Regions from separate parts of the Streptomyces sp. NPDC045701 genome, predicted to be linked through region 2. Evidence: riboswitches for the same ligand, from Rfam matches in the RefSeq annotation. Region 2 holds a riboswitch; each other region holds the start of a gene.

Region 1 (4,659 bases), on a different contig from region 2:
TCCAGGTACGCGCCCGGGATCTCCTCCAGGAACCGCGACGGCGGGTTGTACGAGGGCTGCCCCCACGCGCTGCGCAGCGTCGACCGCGTCAGGTAGAGCCGCTCGCGGGCGCGGGTGATGCCCACGTACGCCAGGCGCCGCTCCTCCTCCAGTTCCTTGGTCTGGCCGAGGGCCCGCATGTGCGGGAAGACGCCGTCCTCCATGCCGGTCAGGAACACCACCGGGAACTCCAGGCCCTTGGCGGTGTGCAGGGTCATCAGCGTGACGACGCCGGAGCCCTCCTGGTCCTCGTCCGGGATCTGGTCGGAGTCGGCGACGAGCGCGACCCGCTCGAGGAACTCCGCCAGCGTGCCGGGCTCCTCGCCGCCGCGCTCCTGCTCGAACTCGAGGGCGACCGCGGCGAGCTCCTGGAGGTTCTCGATCCGGGTCTCGTCCTGCGGGTCGGTGGAGGCCTGGAGCTCGGCGAGGTATCCCGTCCGCTCCAGCACGGCCTCCAGCACCACCGCGGGGCCGGCTCCCGAGTCCACGATGGTGCGGAGCTCCTCCATCAGCGTGTTGAACCGCTTCACGGCGTTCGCCGACCGGGCCGCCATGCCGTACGCCTCGTCGACCCGGCGGAGCGCCTGCGGGAAGGTGATCTTCTCGCGCAGCGCCAGCGCGTCGATCATCGCCTCGGCGCGGTCGCCGATGCCCCGCTTGGGGACATTGAGGATGCGGCGCAGCGGGACGTTGTCCTCGGGGTTGGCCAGCACGCGCAGGTACGCGAGGACGTCGCGGACCTCCTTGCGCTCGTAGAAGCGGACGCCGCCGACGACCTTGTACGGCAGGCCGACGCGGATGAGGATCTCCTCGAAGACACGGGACTGGGCGTTCGTCCGGTAGAAGACGGCGACGTCGCCGGCCTTGGCCTCGCCCGCGTCCGTCAGCCGGTCGATCTCGTCGGCGACGAACTGCGCCTCGTCGTGCTCGGTGTCCGCGACGTACCCGATGATCCGGGCGCCCTCGCCCGCGTTGGTCCACAGGTTCTTGGGGCGGCGGCTCTCGTTGCGCTCGATGACCGCGTTGGCGGCGGACAGGATGGTCTGTGTGGAGCGGTAGTTCTGCTCCAGCAGGATGGTCGTCGCGTCCGGGTAGTCCTCCTCGAACTGGAGGATGTTGCGGATGGTCGCGCCGCGGAAGGCGTAGATCGACTGGTCGGCGTCACCGACGACGCACAGCTCGGCCGGGTCCAGGTCCTCGTATCCGGTGCCCACCAGCTCGCGGACCAGGGTGTACTGGGCGTGGTTGGTGTCCTGGTACTCGTCGACGAGGACGTGGCGGAAGCGGCGGCGGTAGTGCTCGGCGACGTCGGGGAACGCCTGGAGGAGGTGGACCGTCGTCATGATGATGTCGTCGAAGTCCAGGGCGTTGGCCTCGCGCAGCCGCGCCTGGTACATCCGGTACGCCTCGGCCAGGGTCTTCTCGAAGCCGTCGGCGGCCTGGTCGGCGAAGGTCTCCTCGTCGATCAGCTCGTTCTTCAGGTTCGAGATCTTGGCGCTGAACGACTTCGGCGGGAACTTCTTCGGGTCCAGGTCCAGGTCGCGGCAGACCAGCGCCATCAGCCGCTTGGAGTCGGCGGCGTCGTAGATCGAGAACGACGACGTGAAGCCGAGCTTCTTCGACTCGCGGCGCAGGATGCGGACGCACGCGCTGTGGAAGGTCATGACCCACATGGCGTTGGCGCGCGGGCCGACGAGCTGCTCCACGCGCTCCTTCATCTCGCCGGCGGCCTTGTTGGTGAAGGTGATGGCCAGTATCTGACCGGGGTGGACGTGGCGCGTCCCCAGCAGGTGGGCGATGCGGTGGGTCAGCACCCGGGTCTTGCCGGAGCCGGCGCCGGCGACGATGAGCAGCGGCGAGCCAGTATGCACCACGGCGGCGCGCTGCTGGTCGTTCAGCCCCTCCAGCAGCGCGGCGGGGTCGACGACGGTGCGCGGGGCGCCGTCGCGGTGGTAGGCGTCCCGGGCCGGGGGCACGTCGAAGCGGTCGCCGAAGAGGTCGTGCGGGACCTCCTCCGCGGCCGGGGCGTGCCCGGGGCCCTCGGAGTCCTCGGGCGGCGGGGGCTCCTCGGTGTGGTTCCGGAGGTCCGCCAGGAAGCTGTCGTCAAAGAGGCTGCTCATCGCCTATCGAGTCTAGGCCGCCCCACTGACAGCCGTGGACGAACCGGAAACAGGTCCGACTCGTCACCCTCCGTACCGATTCGACGACATCACGCCAAGGTCACGAATACGTATCGGGCATATCGAACATCATCCTTCACAGCACCACCACAGGTTGGCTAGCGTGCTCGCCCAGGCGGTCCGTTCCCGCATCGGCGAACCACGCCGATCGGACCGCCCACGCCGAATCCGTGCCGCCTCCACGGCGGTATGGAACCGGGGACCACACGCACGACCGAGGTGAATCGGCCCGCAGCCCCTGAGGGCGCGCTACGGCCGTAGGGCACCTTCCGTTCCGCCCGAACCCGACGGCTGACCCGGTAGGCGGTCCATGGAAGGAGATGCCGACCTTGGCGTCGCATCGCAAGCCGCGCGCATCGCGCACCTTGCAGACCCTGCATGCCCACTCCCCCGCCGTCGGGGTCACGACGGCAGCCGCCCTGGCCTCGGTCACGCTCCTGTCGTCACAGAGCGCGACCGCCGCGACCGGTGCGTCGGGCGACCAGGAGCGCACGCCGACGGTCGAGGAGGTACAGAGAAAGGTCGACGACCTCTACCGGCAGGCGGGCACGGCGCGTCGGACCCAGCAGTACGGCAAGGCCGGGGAAGCCGCGCCGCAGCGGCGACGCGAGGCCGGCGGGACGGCCGGCGACGCCGCCCGGCGTACGGAGGCCCCGGACGGGCCGCGCCGGGCCCTCGCCGGGCGGGCGGCGGCCCCGTACCGCTCCGAGGGACCGGGCCCGGTCGCGGCGCCGGTGTTCGCGCCCGGCCCCCACGCGCCCGTGGAGCCGGTGCCGCCGGGAGACCTCGCGCCGCTGGGGGACCTCTCGCCGCTGATGGCACCCGAGCCGCTGACGACCCCTGAGCCGCCGGCGGGCCCGTCCACCGGCCGGTCCGGGGGGACGGTCACCGACCTCGGGACGTGGCGGGCGGAGGCGGCGCGCGAGCCGGAGGCGCTCAGCGTCTCGCAGGCCTCCCTCCGCGCCACCAAGCAGACCGTGCAGCGCAAGCTCGGCGGGGCGCGGGTCCTGCTGGAGGACGCCCGCCGCCGGGCGGAGGCGGTGGAGCACCGGCCGCGGGAACACCAGCCGCCGGAGTACGACCCGTACCGGCCGGGCGGCGACGACAGCCGCTCCACCGCCAAGGCCCGAGAGGTCCTGGCCTTCGCCGAGGCCCAGATAGGCAAGCCGTACGTTTGGGGCGCGACCGGCCCGAGCTCGTACGACTGCGCCGGGCTCACCCAGGCGGCGTGGCGGGCGGCGGGGGTCGACCTCCCCCGTACCGCCCGGGAGCAGGCGCACGCCGGCACGCCGGTCGCGACGGAGGACCTGCTCCCGGGCGACCTGGTGTTCTTCCACGGCGACAGCGGTCACGTGGGCATCTACAAGGGCGAGGGGAAGATGATCCACGCGCCCCGGCCCGGCGAGGGCGTCCGTGAGGAGTCCCTCTCGCACCTGTCCGTCCACAGCGGCGTGCGCCCGGCATGACGTGACCGCCGCGCGCGTGGGCCGGGCCGAGCCAGATCGTTCAGGTCAGGTCGGGTCAGGTCCAGAGCGTGGCGATGAAGATGTTCGCCATGGTCAGGCCGCCGACGGCTCCGAAAGCCGCCTTGTCGACCCGCTCCTCGTCCCGCTTGACGTAGACCAGGCCGAGGACGACGACCAGGATCGCCAGCTTCACACCGATCTTGACGTTGTTCACGGTCTGGTCGTCGGCCTGGTTGAGGCCGACCAGGGCCACCCCGGTGACCAGCATGGTCAGCGCGCCGTGCAGCATCGCGGGGCCGAAGCGCGCCGTACCCTCGCCCATCGCCTTCATCTGGGTCAGGAAACCGCCCAGCAGGGCGGCGATACCGATGACGTGCAGGGCGACGAAGACATTGATGAGTACGTCCATGTCGCGGAGCCTAGCCGGGCCGATATCACCGGACGCCGGTCAGGGTCGCCTCATCCGTCGCATCGGTCGCAGCCGCTACGGAATGCGGGATTTCGGGGGCATCACGCTCTCCGAATGCGTTCCGGAACCCTCACCTGCGGCCAATAGCGGTCATGGTGCCGCCCGGCCGTGACCCCCGCGTTTAGCGTCCTGCCCCAGGCCCCACCCCCGCCGAAGGGAAGTGACCGCCCTCGTGGCAGCGCACCGGAAACCCAAGCAGCATCCGCCGAGCGGCCGCGCGGCGCTCACCCTGGCGCTCGCCGGGGCGGCCGCCGCCACCGTCTTGGAGGGTTCCGGGCACGCCGAACCCCGCCGCGGCCCCGCCCAGGTCAGGGCGGAGGCCGACCGGCTGTACCGGGAGGCCGAAGAGGCCACCGAGAAGTACAACGGCGCCAAGGAGGCGGTGCAGGAGGCCCAGGCGGAACTGGACGCGCTGCGCGACGAGGCCGCCCGCCGGACCGCCCGGCTCAACGCCGCCCGCAACGCCCTGGGCGCCGTCGCCACCGACCAGTACCGCAGTGGCGGC
Region 2 (4,659 bases):
GCCGAAGAGGTCGGCGTACACGGGCCGGGTCAGTTCAGCCATCGAGGGGGCCTCCGGTCTGTCCGCGCAGGCCCGGGACGACGCGCAGCCCGGCGAGCGGTACGAGTTCGACGTCGACCGGGATGCCCGGCTCGAAGCGTACGGCGGTACCGGCGGCGATGTTGAGCCGCAGGCCGTGCGCGGCCGGACGGTCGAAGTCGAGCCCGGGGTTCACCTCGGCGAAGTGGTAGTGGGAGCCGACCTGGACGGGCCGGTCCGCGGCGTTGAGGACGGTGAGGCGGGTGACGGGGCGGCCCTCGTTGAGGGGGACGGTCCCGTCCGCGTGCAGGATCTCTCCGGGGATCATCGGTGCCGTGCCCCGTCAGATGATCGGGTCGTGGACGGTGACGAGCTTGGTGCCGTCGGGGAAGGTGGCCTCGACCTGGACGTCGTGGATCATCTCGGGGATGCCGTCCATGACGTCGTCGCGGGTGAGCACCTTGCGGCCGGACGTCATGAGTTCGGCGACGGTGTGGCCGTCGCGGGCGCCCTCCAGGATGTGGGAGGTGATGAGGGCGACGGCCTCGGGGTGGTTGAGCCGCACACCGCGTGCCCTGCGCTTCTCCGCCACGTCGGCGGCGACATGGATGAGCAGTCGTTCCTGCTCGTGCGGGGTCAGTTGCACGTTTCACCTCACAGTCTCCCGCCCGATGTGATCCCGGGCGCAGCGGGACCCTATCCGGCTTCAACACCTTGTTGACCTGCGAGAACGAGTGTCGCGCAGAGATATTTCAATCTCTGGCAGAAGTTTTTCCGGCAGGTTAACCGGCGCTTTGCCCGCCCATGGACATCAGGCGCGCGCGGGTCCGCGGAGGGGGCCGGCCCGGCGGCCGGCGGTGTACGAGGACCCTGCCGGGTCGCCGGACGCGGTGGCCTCCACCGCGGCGGACGGTGGCGGGGCCGTCATCACGTCCGGGCGGTCGGCGGCCCCGGGAGCCCGGACCCGAACACCTGGGCGGCGGCCGGCTCACCGTGGCCGGCTGAGCCCCCGCTCGGTCGGCGGCCCGGCAGCCCCCGGGCGCGTGACCGCGCTCCGCGACGCTCCCGACCTCGTTGCACGAGCCCGGCGCGACGGATGCGCATGCCTCTACGCCGGCGCGGGCGCTCCGGGTCCTTGACGGCGGGCGGCGCGCAAGGCGCGTGACGGTTTCTCAGGACCGGGACTCGGAACCGCCCCGGCTCTCCCCCGGACGGGCCCAGAGGTACGAGAAACGCTCCCCCGTTCAGCGTACGCAACCGGACGAATTTCGGGCGGCGCGACTTGCGCGCCCGCCGTACACATCTGGCGGAACATCAGGTTCCATCGCTGGTACGGGGATCGCCGATGCCACCCCACCGGGCACCAAATCAGCCCTGTCCACCCGAATGGATCAGTCGTGAGGAGCCTCACAAAAGGCCGTTTCGACTCGGAATTTCACCCTTGCATGGGTCAAGATCCCAGTCGACGACAAGCCCCCGCCGCCGCGGCGGGGCGGTCCGGGCGGACGCCGAGTCCTGCCGCCGCCCGGATGACTGGTCGACAGGAGTGGATCGGCAGGAGTGGAGGACCCGAGCAGTACGGGTGACCGAATCGATGTTCGTCCCATCGGTCGCCCTTGGGGTGAAGCCGCGCGAGCGGCCGGGCAACTTCGCCAGCCCGAACCCGACAGGTCATCCTTCACAGGCGGCTGACGAAGGGTTGCGCAATGACCGCGCAGATTCATGTCCCGTCCCTGCTGTCCCGGGCCGGTGCCGTCTCGGCACTCGCCCTCGCCGCCGTCGGCGGCCAGATGCTGGCGCCCGGCGCCGTGACCGAGGCGCAGGCCGCCCCGGCGCACGGCACCAAGGCCCTGAACATCGCCGCGTCCAAGAAGGGCGCACCGTACAAGTACGGAGCGGCGGGCCCGTCCCGGTTCGACTGCTCCGGCCTCACCCTGTACTCGTACAAGAAGGCCGGCAAGACGCTGCCGCGCACGGCGCAGCAGCAGTACAACAAGACCCGCCACATCTCGGCGTCCAGCCGGACGAAGGGCGACCTCGTGTTCTTCCACCGGGGAAGCAGCGTCTACCACGTCGGTATCTACGCGGGTAATAACAAGATCTGGCACTCGCCGAAGTCAGGATCGGTCGTGAAGCTGGACAAGATCTGGTCGAAGTCGGTCTGGTACGGAAGGGTCCGCTGAGCCCAGCGGGAATGAGCGGCGGTGCGGGGGTACTCGTGGGCCATGTCCGGCGAGATCCCCCGCCCCGCGCGTAACGAGACGCCCCTGGAGCGGGCCGACCGCAACTTCGCCGAGCTGCTCCAGGAGCTGCGCGTCACCCAGACGGGCGTCCAGATCCTGTTCGCCTTCCTGCTGACGCTGGCCTTCACGCCGCGCTTCACCTCGCTCGATTCCTACCAGCGGGGCACGTACGTCCTGACGCTGCTGCTCTCGGTGGTGGCGGCCGCCCTGCTGACCGCCCCCGCCGCCCTGCACCGCACGCTCTTCCAGCAGGGCGCCAAGGCCCGCATCGTCGCCGTGTCGTCCCAGCTGGCGAAGATCGGGCTCGCCGTCCTGGCGCTGGCCCTCACCTCGTCCGTGTCGCTGGTCGTCGACGTGGTGCACGGCCGCCCGGAGGGGCTCGCGGCGGGCGCGTTCACCCTGCTGGTGTGCGCCGGCCTGTGGGGGCTGCTCCCCCGCCTGGTGCGGCGCCGTCTGGGCATCCGGTCACCGGCGCGGCCGGCGCCGGCACGTCCGGGACGGCGCTTCCGCCGCCGGTGACGCCGGGAGGGCGGGACGGGGCCGGGACTCCGGCCGAGGTCAGGACTGGACCGGGGCGGTCCACGGGAGGGCGATCCAGACGGTCTTGCCGCCCTCCGGGGTCGGGGTGACCGAGAGGCGACCGCCGCACTCCGCCGCGAGCCAGCGGATGATGACCATGCCGCGGCCGTTGTCCTGCTGGACGGCCGCGGGAAGCCGCTGCGGCCAGCGCGGGTGGCTGTCGGTGACGCCGATGCGCAGCCGCTCGTCGCGCTCCAGCCGGACGTCCACGGTGAATGTCGGCGACTTGCCGAAGGTGTGCTGGACGGCGTTGGTGGCGAGCTCCGAGACGATCAGCCGGACCGTGTCCGCCGTGTCCGCGCCGTCGGGCAGGCCCCACTCCGTGAGGACGTCCGCCACGTATCTTCTGGCGGCGGACACCGAGACGGGATCGCTCGGCAGGGTGACGGATGCTTCCTGATGGTCTGCCATGACGACGCCGTCCCTTTCCCACCGGGGCCGGACTCCGACACGTACCGGATGCTCTGTGAGGACGGCCTCGGATTGCGCTTCGCGCCAGACTGCCACTTATGTCACCCCCGATGGGGGCGATCCACCAAGATCTGCATATATCTGTCGCTCGAAGCGGTGACCTCTGCTACGCGAGACCGGATGTGGGCGGCAAACTGAGGGGTCGGCTTCACGGGGGCAGGATGCGGGCACGCGAGGCACGCGGCACGGCCCGGCGGAGCGTCGGCTCAAGCTGGGCGAGGAGTTGCGCGGGCTGCGCCTGGCCGCGGGCCTCACCAGCCGCGACGCCGCGCGGCTGGTGGGGTGGCACCAGTCGAAGGTGAGCCGGATCGAGACGGGTGCGAGCGGGGTGCCTCCTTCGTCACCTCTGTGAAGGAGGCCGGTTCCTCGGGAGAGGTCAGCTGACCGGGGCCGGCGCGGTACGGAGGATGGTGGCGACCGCCTCGTCCACCTGACGTTCGGTCAGGTCGGCCCGCGCGGTGAGCCGCAGGCGCGAGATGCCGTCCGGCACCGACGGCGGCCGGAAGCACCCCACCGCGAGGCCCCCGGCCCGGCAGTCGGCCGCCCACTTCACCGCCTGCTCCGGCGAGGGGGCCCGCACGGAGACGACGGCGGCGTCCGGCCGCACGGCGGTCAGGCCCGCCCCGGTCAGCCGCGCGTGCAGGGTGGCCGCCACCGCGCGCGCCCGGCCGGCCAGCCCCGGCTCGCCGCGCAGCAGGCGCAGGCTCGCCAGCGCCGCGCCCGCGGCGGCCGGGGCGAGGCCCGTGTCGAAGATGAACGTCCGGGCGGCGTTGACCAGGTGGTCGATCACCCGGGCGGGGCCGAGCACCGCCCCGCCCTGACTGCCCAGCGACTTGGAGAGGGTGAGCGTGGCGACCACGTCCGGGTCGCCCGCGAGCCCCGCCGCGTGCAGCGCGCCCCGCCCGCCCTCCCCCAGTACGCCGAGGCCGTGCGCGTCGTCGACCACCAGCGCCGCGCCGTGCGCCCGGCACGCCGCCGCGAGCCCGGCCAGCGGCGCCGCGTCCCCGTCGACGGAGAAGACCGAGTCCGTGACGGCGAGTGCCCGCCGCCCGGGGTGGGCCTCGAACGTCTTGGCGACGGCGTCCGGGTCGGCGTGCGGGACGACGGCAGTCTCGGCGCGCGAGAGCCGGCAGCCGTCCACGATCGAGGCGTGGTTGCCGGCGTCCGAGACGATCAGCGAGCCGCGCGAGCCCAGCGCGGTCAGGGCGGCGAGGTTGGCCGCGTACCCGGAGGAGAACACCAGCGCCGCCTCGAAACCGCAGAACGCGGCCAGTTCGCGCTCCAGCTCGGTGTGCAGCTCGGTGGTGCCGGTCACCAGCCGCGAACCGGTGGCGCCCGCGCCCCACCG
Region 3 (4,659 bases), on a different contig from region 2:
GCTGCCGGACGCCTGGGCGAGCGTCTCGTGGAACCAGCCGCCCAGCGAGCGCAGATCCTCCCCCTGGCCGCGGCGCGCCCGCTCCTGGCCCAGCCTGACCAGCCCCCTGAGCACCTTGAGATGGGCATCGGTCCGGCGCTGGGCGGCGCGGGCGGCGCCCAGCGGCTCCAGCAGCGTCCGCATCTCCAGCAGGTCGGCGGCCTCCTGCTCGGTGGGCTCGGCGACGCACGCGCCGACATGGCGGCGGGTGGTGACGAACCCCTCCGACTCCAGGGTGCGCAGCGCCTCACGGACCGGTACCCGCGAGACCCCGTAGCGGCGGGCCAGCTGCTCCTCGGTGAGCCGGCTGCCGCGCGCGAACACCCCGGTGACGATGTCGTCGCGGATCGCCGTGCATACCGAGGGCGCGGGAATGCGCATACCAGAACCCCCAACTTTATCCGCGCGAAACTCCGCCGATTGACGCCTGTCGAGTGACTCTATTGCAGAGAACCGCACTTTCCGACAGCCACCCGGAATCCATTGAGTTCTTTTTGGCCAGCAGGCCCGCACCGGGAGACCCCGGCACGCCGAAGGCCCCGGTTCGGGTCATGAACCGGGGCCTTCGGCGACGGGCGGAAGGGGTCAGACGTTGACGCCGTGGGAGCGGAGGTACGCGACGGGGTCGATGTCCGAGCCGTAGTCGGCGCTCGTGCGGGCCTCGAAGTGGAGGTGCGGCCCGGAGGAGTTGCCGGTGGAGCCGGACAGGCCTATCTGCTGGCCCGGCATCACGGTCTGGCCGGCCGACACGCTGACGGAGGCGAGGTGGCCGTACTGGGTGTAGGTGCCGTCGTTCATCCGGATCACGACGTTGTTGCCGTACGCGCCGCCCCAGCCCGCCTCGACGACGGTGCCCGCGCCCACGGAGACCACGCGGGAGCCGGAGGCGGCGTGGAAGTCGACGCCGGTGTGGCTGCCGGAGGACCACATGGCGCCGCCGGTCTGGTACCCGGTGCTGACGTAGCTGCCCTCGACCGGCAGCTGGAAGGCGTTCAGCCGCCGGCGCTCGGCCTCGCGGTCGGCGCGCTCCTTGGCCTCCCGGGCGGCCTCCACCCGGATCTCGGCCCTGCGCTTGGCCTCGGCCTCCGCCTTCGCCTGGGCGGCCGCCTTGGCGGCGGCCTCCTGGGCCTCCAGCTCCTGGGCCTCGGCCTGGGCGTCGATCTGCTCGGCGAGGGTGTCCGTGATGACCGCCTGGGTGAGGCCGGTGTCCTCGAGCGAACCGGGAGCGGTGTCCGGGGCGGCGGCGAGGGCCGGGGAAGCGAGGGTTCCGATGACGCCGGTGGTGGCGAGGGCGGCGACTCCGGCGACGTGTGCGCTCTTGCGGCTCAGACGGCTCGGGGCACGGTGCTTCCCGGTGGCACGGGTGAACGCCATGAAGTGGCTGATCCTTTCCTTCCTTCTCGCCTACCGGGTTAGCTGACGGGTTCGGAGCAGGAAGGTCTCCTACGGGCCCCTCCGCACGGGTGCGAAGGCGTCCGATTCACCCCAGGGACTACGTGGGTCCCCGGCTCCCCAGGCTCGCGCCTGACGGGGACTCGGCGATGGCTGCCCGGTGCCGCGGGTGCGACGGGTACCGGTCGGGCAGCGCATCAGACGCTAAGCGGCCGATCTTTCAATCACCAAACAGACACGGTTTTTTGTAGCGCACGCCACAGGTCAGACACTGAATCTCCGCAACAAACCGGACATACGACAGGGCCCCGGCACCGAACGGTACCGGGGCCCGCAACGCGTTCCGCCCAGGGGGCGAGGCCGCGCCAATCAGCCGGAGACGACCGTCACTTCGCCGATCCCGAGCGCTTCCACGGGCTCCTTGATCTGAGCCGCGTCACCGACGAGGACCGTGACCAGACGGTCCGTCGGGAACGCGCTGACGACCGCCGCGGTGGCCTCCACGGTGCCCGTCTCCGCGAGCCGGGCGTACATCTGGGCCTGGAAGTCGTCCGGGAGGTGCTGCTCGACCTGGTCGGCGAGGGTGGCCGCGACGGAGGCGGCCGTCTCGTACTTGAGCGGGGCGACGCCCACCAGGTTCTGCACGGCCGTCTCCCGCTCGGCGTCGGTCAGGCCCTCGGCGGCGAGGGTGCGCAGCACCTTCCACAGGTCGTCGAGGGCGGGGCCGGTGTTCGGGGTGTCGACCGAGCCGCTGATGGCGAGCATCGCGGCGCCGCCCTCGGGGCCGGAGCGCAGCACCTGGCCGAAGGCCCGTACGCCGTAGGTGTAGCCCTTCTCCTCGCGCAGGACCTTGTCCAGGCGGGAGGTGAGGGTGCCGCCCAGGCAGTAGGTGCCCAGCACCTGGGCCGGCCACACCCGGTCGTGCCGGTCGGCGCCGATACGGCCGATGAGCAGCTGCGTCTGCACCGCGCCGGGGCGGTCGACGATGATGACGCGGCCGGTGTCGTCCGCCGTCACGGGCGGGACGGGGCGGGGCTCGGCCGTGTCGCCGGTCCAGGCTCCGAGCGTGTCGGCGAGCACCGCGTCGAGGTCGACGCCGGTGAGGTCGCCGACGACCACGGCGGTGGCGGTCGCGGGCCGTACGTGGGCCTCGTAGAAGGCGCGCACGGCCGCGGAGTCGATGCCCGCGACGGTCGCCTCGGTGCCCTGGCGGGGGCGCGACATGCGGGAGGTGGCCGGGAACAGCTCCTTGGAGAGCTGCATGGCGGCACGGCGGGCCGGGTTGGCGATCTCGTGCGGGATCTCGTCGAGCCGGTTGCGGACCAGGCGCTCGACCTCGCTGTCGGCGAAGGCGGGGGCCCGCAGCGCCTCGGCGACCAGCCCGAGGGCCTTGGAGAGGCGGGAGACCGGCACCTCGAGGGAGATCCGGACACCGGGGTGGTCCGCGTGCGCGTCGAGGGTGGCGCCGCATCGCTCCAGCTCGGCGGCGAACTCCTCCGCCGAGTGCTTGTCGGTGCCCTCCGACAGGGCCCGCGCCATGATCGTGGCGACGCCGTCGAGACCCTCGGGCTCGGCCTCCAGCGGCGCGGCGAGGAAGATCTCGACGGCCACGACCTGCTGACCGGGGCGGTGGCAGCGCAGGACCGTCAGGCCGTTGTCGAGAGTGCCGCGGTCGGGGGCGGGGAAGGCCCACGGCCTGGCGGTCCCGGGCCGGGGCTGCGGGTGGAACTCCATGGACGTCAGGGACACAGCTGCGTCGCTCACTGGTCGGCCCCCTCTTCTTCCTGGTCGCTGTGGGCGGTGCCGGCGGGTTCGTAGACCAGCACCGCGCGGTTGTCGGGGCGGAGGCGGGCCTGGGCGACCGCCTGCACCTCCTCGGCCGTGACGTCCAGGACGCGCTGGACGGCGGTCAGGGCGAGCTGCGGATCGCCGAACAGCACCGCGTACCGGCACAGTTCGTCGGCGCGGCCGGCGACGGTGCCCAGCCGGTCCAGCCACTCGCGCTCCAGCTGGGCCTGGGCGCGCTCCATCTCCTCGGGCGTGGGGCCCTCGGCGGCGAACCGGGCCAGCTCGTCGTCGACGGCCGACTCGATGTCGGGCACCTCCACCCCGCCGGACGTCTTGACGTCCAGCCAGCCGAGCGAGGGCGCGCCCGCCAGGCGCAGCAGGCCGAAGCCGGCCGCCACGGCCGTGCGGTCGCGGCGCACCAGGCGGTTGTGCAGCCGCGACGACTCGCCGCCGCCCAGGATGGTGAGGGCGAGGTCGGCGGCGTCGCACTCGCGCGTGCCGTCGTGCGGCAGCCGGTAGGCGGCCATCAGGGCGCGGGCCGGGACCTCCTCCTCGACGACCTCGCGCAGCTGCTCGCCGATGATCTCCGGAAGCGTCCCGTCGCGCGGCGGCTGCTTGCCGTCGTGGGAGGGGATGGAGCCGAAGTACTTCTCGATCCAGGCGAGCGTCTGCTCCGGGTCGATGTCCCCGACGACCGACAGGACGGCGTTGTTGGGCGCGTAATACGTACGGAAGAAGTGCCGAGCGTCCTCGAGGGTGGCGGCGTCCAGGTCGGCCATGGAGCCGATCGGGGTGTGGTGGTAAGGGTGGCCCTCGGGGTAGGCGAGGGCGGTCAGCTTCTCGAAGGCGGTGCCGTACGGAACGTTGTCGTACCGCTGGCGGCGCTCGTTCTTGACGACGTCCCGCTGGTTCTCCATGGACTCGTCGTCGAGCGCGGCGAGCAGGGAGCCCATCCGGTCGGCTTCCAGCCACAGCGCCAGCTCCAGCTGGTGGGTGGGCATGGTCTCGAAGTAATTGGTGCGCTCGAAACTGGTCGTGCCGTTGAGGGAACCGCCGGCGCCCTGCACCAGCTCGAAGTGGCCGTTGCCCTGGACCTGCTTCGAGCCCTGGAACATCAGGTGCTCGAAGAGGTGGGCGAGCCCGGTGCGGCCCTCGACCTCGTGGCGTGAGCCGACGTCGTACCAGAGGCAGACCGCGGCGACCGGGGTCAGGTGGTCCTCGGAGAGCACCACGCGCAGGCCGTTGGCCAGGCGGTGCTCGGTCGCTGTCAGGCCGCCGGAGCCGGCCTGGGCTGTGGCCGTGTGACCCATGGGCATGTACGTCCCTTCGATCGCTTGAGAAAAAGCCCGCCCGCGGGTCGCGGCGGACGTCCTCCGCCACTGTATGCAGCTGCTGCGACCTGCTGCGGGACCGCTGTGGAAGTCCTGCCACTGTATGCAA

Evidence for each region. A riboswitch is a leader RNA that binds a small molecule or an ion and turns the genes downstream of it on or off. The one in region 2 is predicted to bind cyclic di-AMP.
Region 1: it holds a riboswitch for cyclic di-AMP, as region 2 does, so the genes downstream of both, AC07DW_RS01245 (C40 family peptidase) here and AC07DW_RS09830 (C40 family peptidase) in region 2, are expected to answer to the same signal.
Region 3: it holds a riboswitch for cyclic di-AMP, as region 2 does, so the genes downstream of both, AC07DW_RS26705 (M23 family metallopeptidase) here and AC07DW_RS09830 (C40 family peptidase) in region 2, are expected to answer to the same signal.

What each region holds. Positions count from the first base shown of each region.
Region 1 covers NZ_JBWKJV010000001.1:237,685-242,343, reverse strand. Annotated here, with positions in the region: gene pcrA (DNA helicase PcrA) at 1-2,159, opposite strand, end outside; cyclic di-AMP (ydaO/yuaA leader) riboswitch at 2,381-2,541, shown strand; gene AC07DW_RS01245 (C40 family peptidase) at 2,540-3,685, shown strand; gene AC07DW_RS01240 (hypothetical protein) at 3,741-4,094, opposite strand; gene AC07DW_RS01235 (C40 family peptidase) at 4,327-4,659, shown strand, end outside.
Region 2 covers NZ_JBWKJV010000006.1:93,236-97,894, reverse strand. Annotated here, with positions in the region: gene AC07DW_RS09845 (urease subunit alpha) at 1-42, opposite strand, end outside; gene AC07DW_RS09840 (urease subunit beta) at 35-346, opposite strand; gene AC07DW_RS09835 (urease subunit gamma) at 362-664, opposite strand; cyclic di-AMP (ydaO/yuaA leader) riboswitch at 1,547-1,720, shown strand; gene AC07DW_RS09830 (C40 family peptidase) at 1,725-2,201, shown strand; gene AC07DW_RS09825 (DUF6328 family protein) at 2,244-2,780, shown strand; gene AC07DW_RS09820 (ATP-binding protein) at 2,820-3,251, opposite strand; partial or broken gene AC07DW_RS09815 (helix-turn-helix domain-containing protein) at 3,523-3,651, shown strand; gene AC07DW_RS09810 (8-amino-7-oxononanoate synthase) at 3,688-4,659, opposite strand, start outside.
Region 3 covers NZ_JBWKJV010000034.1:52,963-57,621, reverse strand. Annotated here, with positions in the region: gene AC07DW_RS26710 (GntR family transcriptional regulator) at 1-420, opposite strand, end outside; gene AC07DW_RS26705 (M23 family metallopeptidase) at 625-1,413, opposite strand; cyclic di-AMP (ydaO/yuaA leader) riboswitch at 1,427-1,590, opposite strand; gene AC07DW_RS26700 (M16 family metallopeptidase) at 1,801-3,165, opposite strand; gene AC07DW_RS26695 (M16 family metallopeptidase) at 3,192-4,529, opposite strand.